Regions from separate parts of the Kitasatospora sp. NPDC001119 genome, predicted to be linked through region 2. Evidence: predicted binding sites of a transcription regulator. Region 2 holds the regulator's gene; the other holds the start of a gene.
The links. Region 2 encodes HrcA, which represses chaperone genes, less so after heat shock. Its sites were predicted from a motif close to TTNGCACTCNGNNNNNCNGAGTGCNAA; they were not measured.
Positions count from the first base shown of each region.

Region 1: a site for HrcA is predicted at 1,710-1,736, ahead of groL (chaperonin GroEL). Genes of this name have one in related genera too.

Region 1 covers NZ_JBSFKI010000022.1:8,349-11,759, reverse strand. Annotated here, with positions in the region: gene groL (chaperonin GroEL) at 1-1,553, opposite strand, end outside; gene ACWDD9_RS25730 (cold-shock protein) at 1,890-2,093, opposite strand; gene ACWDD9_RS25725 (MoaD/ThiS family protein) at 2,632-2,910, opposite strand; gene thrC (threonine synthase) at 2,946-3,411, opposite strand, start outside.
Region 2 covers NZ_JBSFKI010000007.1:247,046-250,456, reverse strand. Annotated here, with positions in the region: gene htpX (zinc metalloprotease HtpX) at 1-862, opposite strand, end outside; gene hrcA (heat-inducible transcriptional repressor HrcA) at 1,150-2,184, shown strand; gene dnaJ (molecular chaperone DnaJ) at 2,260-3,396, shown strand.

The DNA of each region.
Region 1 (3,411 bases), on a different contig from region 2:
ATGACGGCCTCGGTGGTGAGGAACAGCGCCGCGATGGAGGCGGCGTTCTGCAGCGCGGAGCGGGTCACCTTGGCCGGGTCGATGATGCCCTCGGCGATCAGGTCGACGTAGGTGTTGGTGGCCGCGTTCAGGCCGTGACCGGCGGGGAGGTTGCGCACCTTCTCCACCACGACGCCACCCTCCAGGCCGGCGTTGGTCGCGATCTGCTTGATCGGGGCCTCCAGCGCGACCTTGACGATGTTGGCACCGGTGGCCTCGTCGCCCTCCAGCTCCAGCTTGTCGAAGGCGACACCGGCCTGCAGCAGGGCGACGCCACCACCGGCGACGATGCCCTCCTCGACGGCGGCCTTGGCGTTGCGGACGGCGTCCTCGATGCGGTGCTTGCGCTCCTTGAGCTCCACCTCGGTGGCCGCGCCGGCCTTGATGACGGCCACGCCGCCGGCCAGCTTGGCGAGGCGCTCCTGGAGCTTCTCGCGGTCGTAGTCCGAGTCGCTGTTCTCGATCTCGGCGCGGATCTGGTTCACGCGGCCCGCGACCTGCTCGCTGTCGCCGCCACCGTCGACGATGGTGGTCTCGTCCTTGGTGATGACCACCTTGCGGGCGGTGCCCAGCAGGTCGATGCCGGCGTTCTCCAGCTTGAGGCCGACCTCCTCGGAGATCACGGTGCCACCGGTGAGGATGGCGATGTCGCCGAGCATGGCCTTGCGGCGGTCACCGAAGCCCGGGGCCTTGACGGCGACGGACTTGAAGGTGCCACGGATCTTGTTCACGACCAGGGTCGACAGGGCCTCGCCCTCGACGTCCTCGGCGATGATGACCAGCGGCTTGCCGCTCTGCATGACCTTCTCCAGCAGCGGGAGCAGGTCCTTGACCGAGCCGATCTTGGAGTTGGCGATGAGGATGTACGGGTCCTCGAACGTCGCCTCCATCCGCTCCAGGTCGGTGGCGAAGTAGGCGGAGATGTAGCCCTTGTCGAAGCGCATGCCCTCGGTGAGCTCGAGCTCCAGACCGAAGGTGTTGCTCTCCTCGACGGTGATGACGCCTTCCTTGCCGACCTTGTCCATGGCCTCGGCGATGAGCTCGCCGATCTGGGTGTCAGCGGCGGAGATGGAGGCGGTGGAGGCGATCTGCTCCTTGGTCTCCACGTCCTTGGCCTGGGCCAGCAGCTGGTCGGAGACGGCCGCGACGGCCTTCTCGATGCCGCGCTTCAGGGCCATCGGGTTGGCGCCGGCGGCGACGTTGCGCAGACCCTCGCGAACCAGGGCCTGGGCGAGCACGGTGGCGGTGGTGGTGCCGTCACCCGCGACGTCGTCCGTCTTCTTGGCGACCTCCTTGACGAGCTCCGCACCGATCTTCTCGTACGGGTCCTCGAGCTCGATCTCCTTGGCGATGGAGACACCGTCGTTGGTGATCGTGGGGGCGCCCCACTTCTTCTCCAGCACGACGTTGCGGCCCTTGGGGCCGAGCGTGACCTTCACGGCGTCGGCGAGCTGGTTCATGCCACGCTCAAGGCCGCGGCGAGCTTCCTCATCAAAGGCGATGATCTTGGCCATCTGAAGTGGTCCTCCGGGACACGGTCGACTGCTCGGACCAAGGGGTGCCCGCGACGGACGGCCCTGGTGTGCGGGGGTCCATTCCCCTACCGCTCCCGGGGGCCTCACCGACCCGGTCCGCTGTCACTCTCACGCTGTGAGTGCTAACGCCAATGATTAGCACTCCGGGTGGTCGAGTGCAAGCCCAATCGACGATCCGCGAGCCGTCGCCGGAGCCCCGGCGGAGCCGCGTCGGGGAACGCCGACGGGCCCGTACGACACGCGTCGCACGGGCCCGTCGAGAAGCGAGTGGTCACCAGCCGTAGGGCCGCGCCGAGCTCCTGGAGTCGGAAGGGGTCAGACCGCCGCGCGGACCATGTCCGCCTGCGGGCCCTTCTGTCCCTGGGAGATCTCGAACTCGACCCGCTGGCCCTCCTCGAGGGTGCGGTAGCCGTCCATCTGGATCGCGCTGTAGTGGACGAAGACGTCCGCACCACCGTCGACCGCGATGAAGCCGTAGCCCTTCTCCGCGTTGAACCACTTGACGGTGCCCTGAGCCATTCCGAACTCCCCTAGTGCTGTGCTGGCCCTTCACGTGCCCGCAGGTCGCGGGCCCGGATTGGTTGAAGGCCGGCCCGGGGAACCCCCCCTGGGCGCAGCCGTGCACGCCGCAACCATCCGCGCGGAACGCCGGGCGGCCTCCGGTGAGCGGGTGATTGCGTCGACCGCCGCTGAATGTATCCGGATCGACGCCCTCTGCAACAGGGCCAACCGCCGGTAATTCCGCCAAGGCGTCAAGGGACAGGACGGATCGAATCGGAATAATCTCGGCATTCCACGCCGGACATAGCGGACGAATTACTCAAATGCCCGCGCGAATTCTGACATCTGCCTGACATGTTTCACGGTCCGCCCCCGGCGGCCGGACGCCCCCGGGCCGAGCACTGCGGGGGCCGAAAGGGAAACCCTGTTCCCAGCCGAGCCACACTCTACTCCGACTCGACCCGGAAATATTCCCGCCGGAATGCGAGCGGTCGCCCGCGCATACGGAGAACGGATTTCCGTACGCGCGGGCGACCGCGGGTTCTGCTTTGTCGGCTCAGCAGCCGCCGGCCACCGCCGGGATGATCGAGACGCTGGCGCCGTCCTTGATCTCGGTCGCCAGACCCTCGGCGAAGCGCACGTCGTCGTCGTTCACGTAGACGTTCACGAAGCGGCGCAGCTTGCCCGTGTCGTCCAGGATGCGGGCCGCGATGCCCGCGTGGTTCTTCTCCAGGTCGGCGACGACCTCGGCCAGGGTGGCACCCTCGGCGGTCACCTCGGCGGCGCCGTCGGTGTAGGTGCGCAGGATGGTGGGGATGCGGACGGTGGCGCTCATGACTCTCCTAGCGGGGGCGGGGCCTATCGGGTGGTTCAGGCGGACACGAGGCCGGCGGCGCGGAACGAGTCCAGCGTCGGGCGGATGACGGCGGTCATCCCGGAATCGGAGACGGCGTCCAGGGTCTTCAGCCCGTCGCCGGTGTTGATCGCGACGGTCTCCTTGGCCGGGTCCAGCTGCCCGGTCTCGACCAGCTTCTTCAGCACGCCGACGGTCACCCCGCCCGCGGTCTCGGCGAAGATCCCCTCGGTCCGCGCCAGCAGCCGGATCGCCGCCACGACCTCGGCGTCCGTGACGTCCTCCACCGCGCCACCGGTACGGCGGGCGATGTCCAGCACGTACGGGCCGTCGGCCGGGTTGCCGATCGCCAGCGACTTGGCGATGGTGTCCGGCTTCACCGGCTTGATCACGTCCCGGCCGGCCTTGAACGCGGCCGACACCGGCGAGCAGCCCTCCGCCTGGGCGCCGAAGACCTTGTACGGCCGGTCCTCGACCAGGCCG
Region 2 (3,411 bases):
GGTGGGTGGAGAACAGCTGCGAGGCGGCCTCCCGGGCGCTCAGCGCGGGGGCGAAGTAGAAGGCGTTGTACGGCTGGGCCTGGCGCAGGTCCTTGCTGGGGATGGCCGCGATCTGCCCGGTCACCTTGGTGAGCGCCGAGGCGAGGGCGCTGGGGTGTCCGGTGAGCTGGGCGGCGGCCCGGTCGGCGGCGAGTTCGCGGTAGCGGGACAGCAGCCGGGTGAGCAGGAAGCTGATCGCGTAGACGACGACCGACACCAGCGGGATGATCAGCGCCAGCACGGCCGCGTTCTGGTCGTTGTTGTTGCGCCCGCCGCCCATGAACCCGCCGTACATCGCGATCCGGGTCATCGCCCCGGCGAGGACGCCGAGGAAGCCGGCGATCGTCATCACCGCGACGTCCCGGTGGGCGACGTGCGACAGCTCGTGGGCGAGGACGCCCTCCAGTTCCTCGGGCTCCAGCCGGCGCAGCAGCCCGGTGGTCACGCAGACCACCGCGTTCTGCGGGTTGCGGCCGGTGGCGAAGGCGTTCGGCATGTCGTTGTCGGCGACCGCCACGCGGGGTTTGGGCATGTCGGCCAGGGCGCAGAGCCGGTCGATGGTGCCGTGCAGCTGGGGGAACTGTTCCGGGGACACCTGGCGGGCGCCCATCGCCCGTTCGGTGATCTTGTCGCTGAACCAGAACTGGGCCACGAACAGCCCGCCGGAGATCAGGACGATCAGTGGCCAGGCGCCGCGCAGCAGCGCGATCAGCAGGCCGGTGAAACCGACGTACAGCAGCCCGATCACGAACATCGTCGCGACCATGCGGCCGGTCAGGCCGCGGTCCGGCGCGAAACGGGTGTGCTGGCCCGAGCTCGACATCGCTTGCTCCTCCATTCGCCGTCGCTTTCGATGCTGCCACCCGGACGGCCTCCCGGCACCACCCCGGCGCCGGGAGGATCGAACCGCCGGGGCCCCGCGGGCCGTGAGCGGAACTGCGGGGAGGATCACCCCGGTCCGGCCGTTCCTGCCGTAGGACCCGGGCCTTACACTGGCAGGTACGGTTTTGGCACTCGCGTGTTCAGAGTGCCAGGGCAAGGGTCTTCGGAGCGGCCCGCAGCAGCAAGGGACACAGTCGGACAACGTGCGAAGACGGAGGTGCGTGCCCCATGGCCGGTGAGGTCCGCCAGCTGGACGAACGCAAGCTCGCCGTGCTCCGCGCGATCGTGCAGGACTACGTGGGCACCGAGGAGCCGGTCGGCTCCAAGGCCCTGGTGGAACGGCACAACCTCGGGGTCTCGCCGGCGACCGTCCGCAACGACATGGCGGCGCTGGAGGAGGAGGGCTACATCCACCAGCCGCACACCAGCGCCGGCCGCATCCCGACCGACAAGGGGTACCGCCTCTTCGTCGACAAGCTCGCCGAGATCAAGCCGATGAGTGCCCCCGAGCGCCGGGCCATCCGGCACTTCCTGGACGGCGCGGTCGACCTGGACGACGTGGTCGCGCGCACCGTGCGGCTGCTCGCCCAGCTGACCCGGCAGGTCGCGGTGGTGCAGTACCCCTCGCTGACGCGCTCCACCGTCCGGCACATCGAGCTGGTGGCGCTGGCCCCGGCCAAGGTGATGCTGGTGCTGATCACCAACACCGGCCGGGTCGAGCAGCGGATGGTCGACTGCCCGGGCCCGGTCGGCGAGACGGTGCTGGCGGACCTGCGGGCCCGGATCAACGCGAGGGCCGCCGGCCGGCGCCTCCCGGAGGTCCCGGGGCTGCTGGAGGAGCTGCCGGCGCAGTTCGAACCGGCCGAGCGGCCGACCGTCAGCACGGTCCTGGCGACCCTGTTCGAGACGCTCGCCGAGCAGAACGAGGAGCGGATCATGCTGGCCGGCACGGCCAACCTGACCCGCTTCGGACACGACTTCCCGCTCAGCATCCAGCCGGTGCTGGAGGCCCTGGAGGAGCAGGTCGTCCTGCTCCGCCTCCTGGGTGAGACCGCGGACGCCGCGATGACGGTCCGGATCGGGCGGGAGAACACCTACGAGGGGCTGACTTCCACGTCCATCGTCTCGGTCGGCTACGGTTCGGGCGACGAGAGCGTGGCGAAACTGGGTGTGATCGGTCCGACCCGGATGGACTACCCGGGCACAATGGGGGCGGTGCGAGCGGTGGCGCGGTACGTGGGCCAGATCCTGGCCGAGTCCTAGCAGAGGCCGCCGTCGGAAATCCGGCGGCGGTGACCAGTCGCAGCACTACTACAGGCGGAACAAGCGGAGCATTTGGTGGCCACGGACTACTACGCGGTACTCGGCGTCCGACGGGATGCGGGGCAGGACGAGATCAAGAAGGCGTTCCGGCGCCTGGCGCGCGAACTGCACCCGGACGTCAACCCGGACCCGAAGACGCAGGAGCGGTTCAAGGAGATCAACGCCGCTTACGAGGTGCTCTCCGATCCGCAGAAGCGCCAGGTCTACGACCTCGGCGGGGACCCGCTGTCCCCGGGCGGCGGCGCGGGCGGCTTCGGCGCCGGCGCGGCGGGCTTCGGCTTCTCCGACATCATGGACGCCTTCTTCGGCGCCGCGGCCGGCCAGCGCGGCCCGCGCTCGCGCACCCGCCGGGGCCAGGACGCCATGATCCGGCTGGAGATCACCCTGGAGGAGGCCGCTTTCGGCACCACCAAGGAGCTCCAGGTCGACACCGCCGTCACCTGCACCACGTGCAGCGGCGAGGGCGCGGCCCCCGGCACCTCGGCGCAGACCTGTGACATGTGCCGCGGCAAGGGCGAGGTCTCCCAGGTCACCCGGTCCTTCCTGGGCCAGGTCATGACCTCCCGCCCCTGCCCGCAGTGCCAGGGCTTCGGCACCGTCGTGCCGACCCCGTGCCCGGAGTGCGCCGGCGACGGCCGGGTGCGCGCCCGCCGCACGCTGACCGTCAAGATCCCGGCCGGTGTCGACAACGGCACCCGGATCCAGCTGGCCGGCGAGGGCGAGGTCGGCCCCGGCGGCGGCCCGGCCGGCGACCTGTACGTCGAGATCGCCGAGACCACCCACACGATCTTCCAGCGGCGCGGGGACGACCTGCACTGCACCGTCACCATCCCGATGACGGCGGCCGCGCTCGGCACCCAGGTGCCGCTGCAGACCCTGGACGGCCTAGAGGAGGTCGACATCCGGCCCGGCACCCAGTCCGGCCAGTCGATCCCGCTGCACGGCCGGGGCATCACCCACCTGCGCGGCGGCGGCCGGGGCGACCTGATAGTGCACGTCGAGGTGAAGACGCCCAGCAAGCTCGACCCCGAGCAGGAGGAGCTGCTGCGCCGCCTCGCGGTGCTGCGCGGCGAGGAGCGGCCGTCCGGCCAGTTCGCGCCGGGCCAGCAGGGCCTCTTCTCCCGGCTGAAGGACGCCTTCAACGGCCGGTAGCCGTCCGCGGAGGGG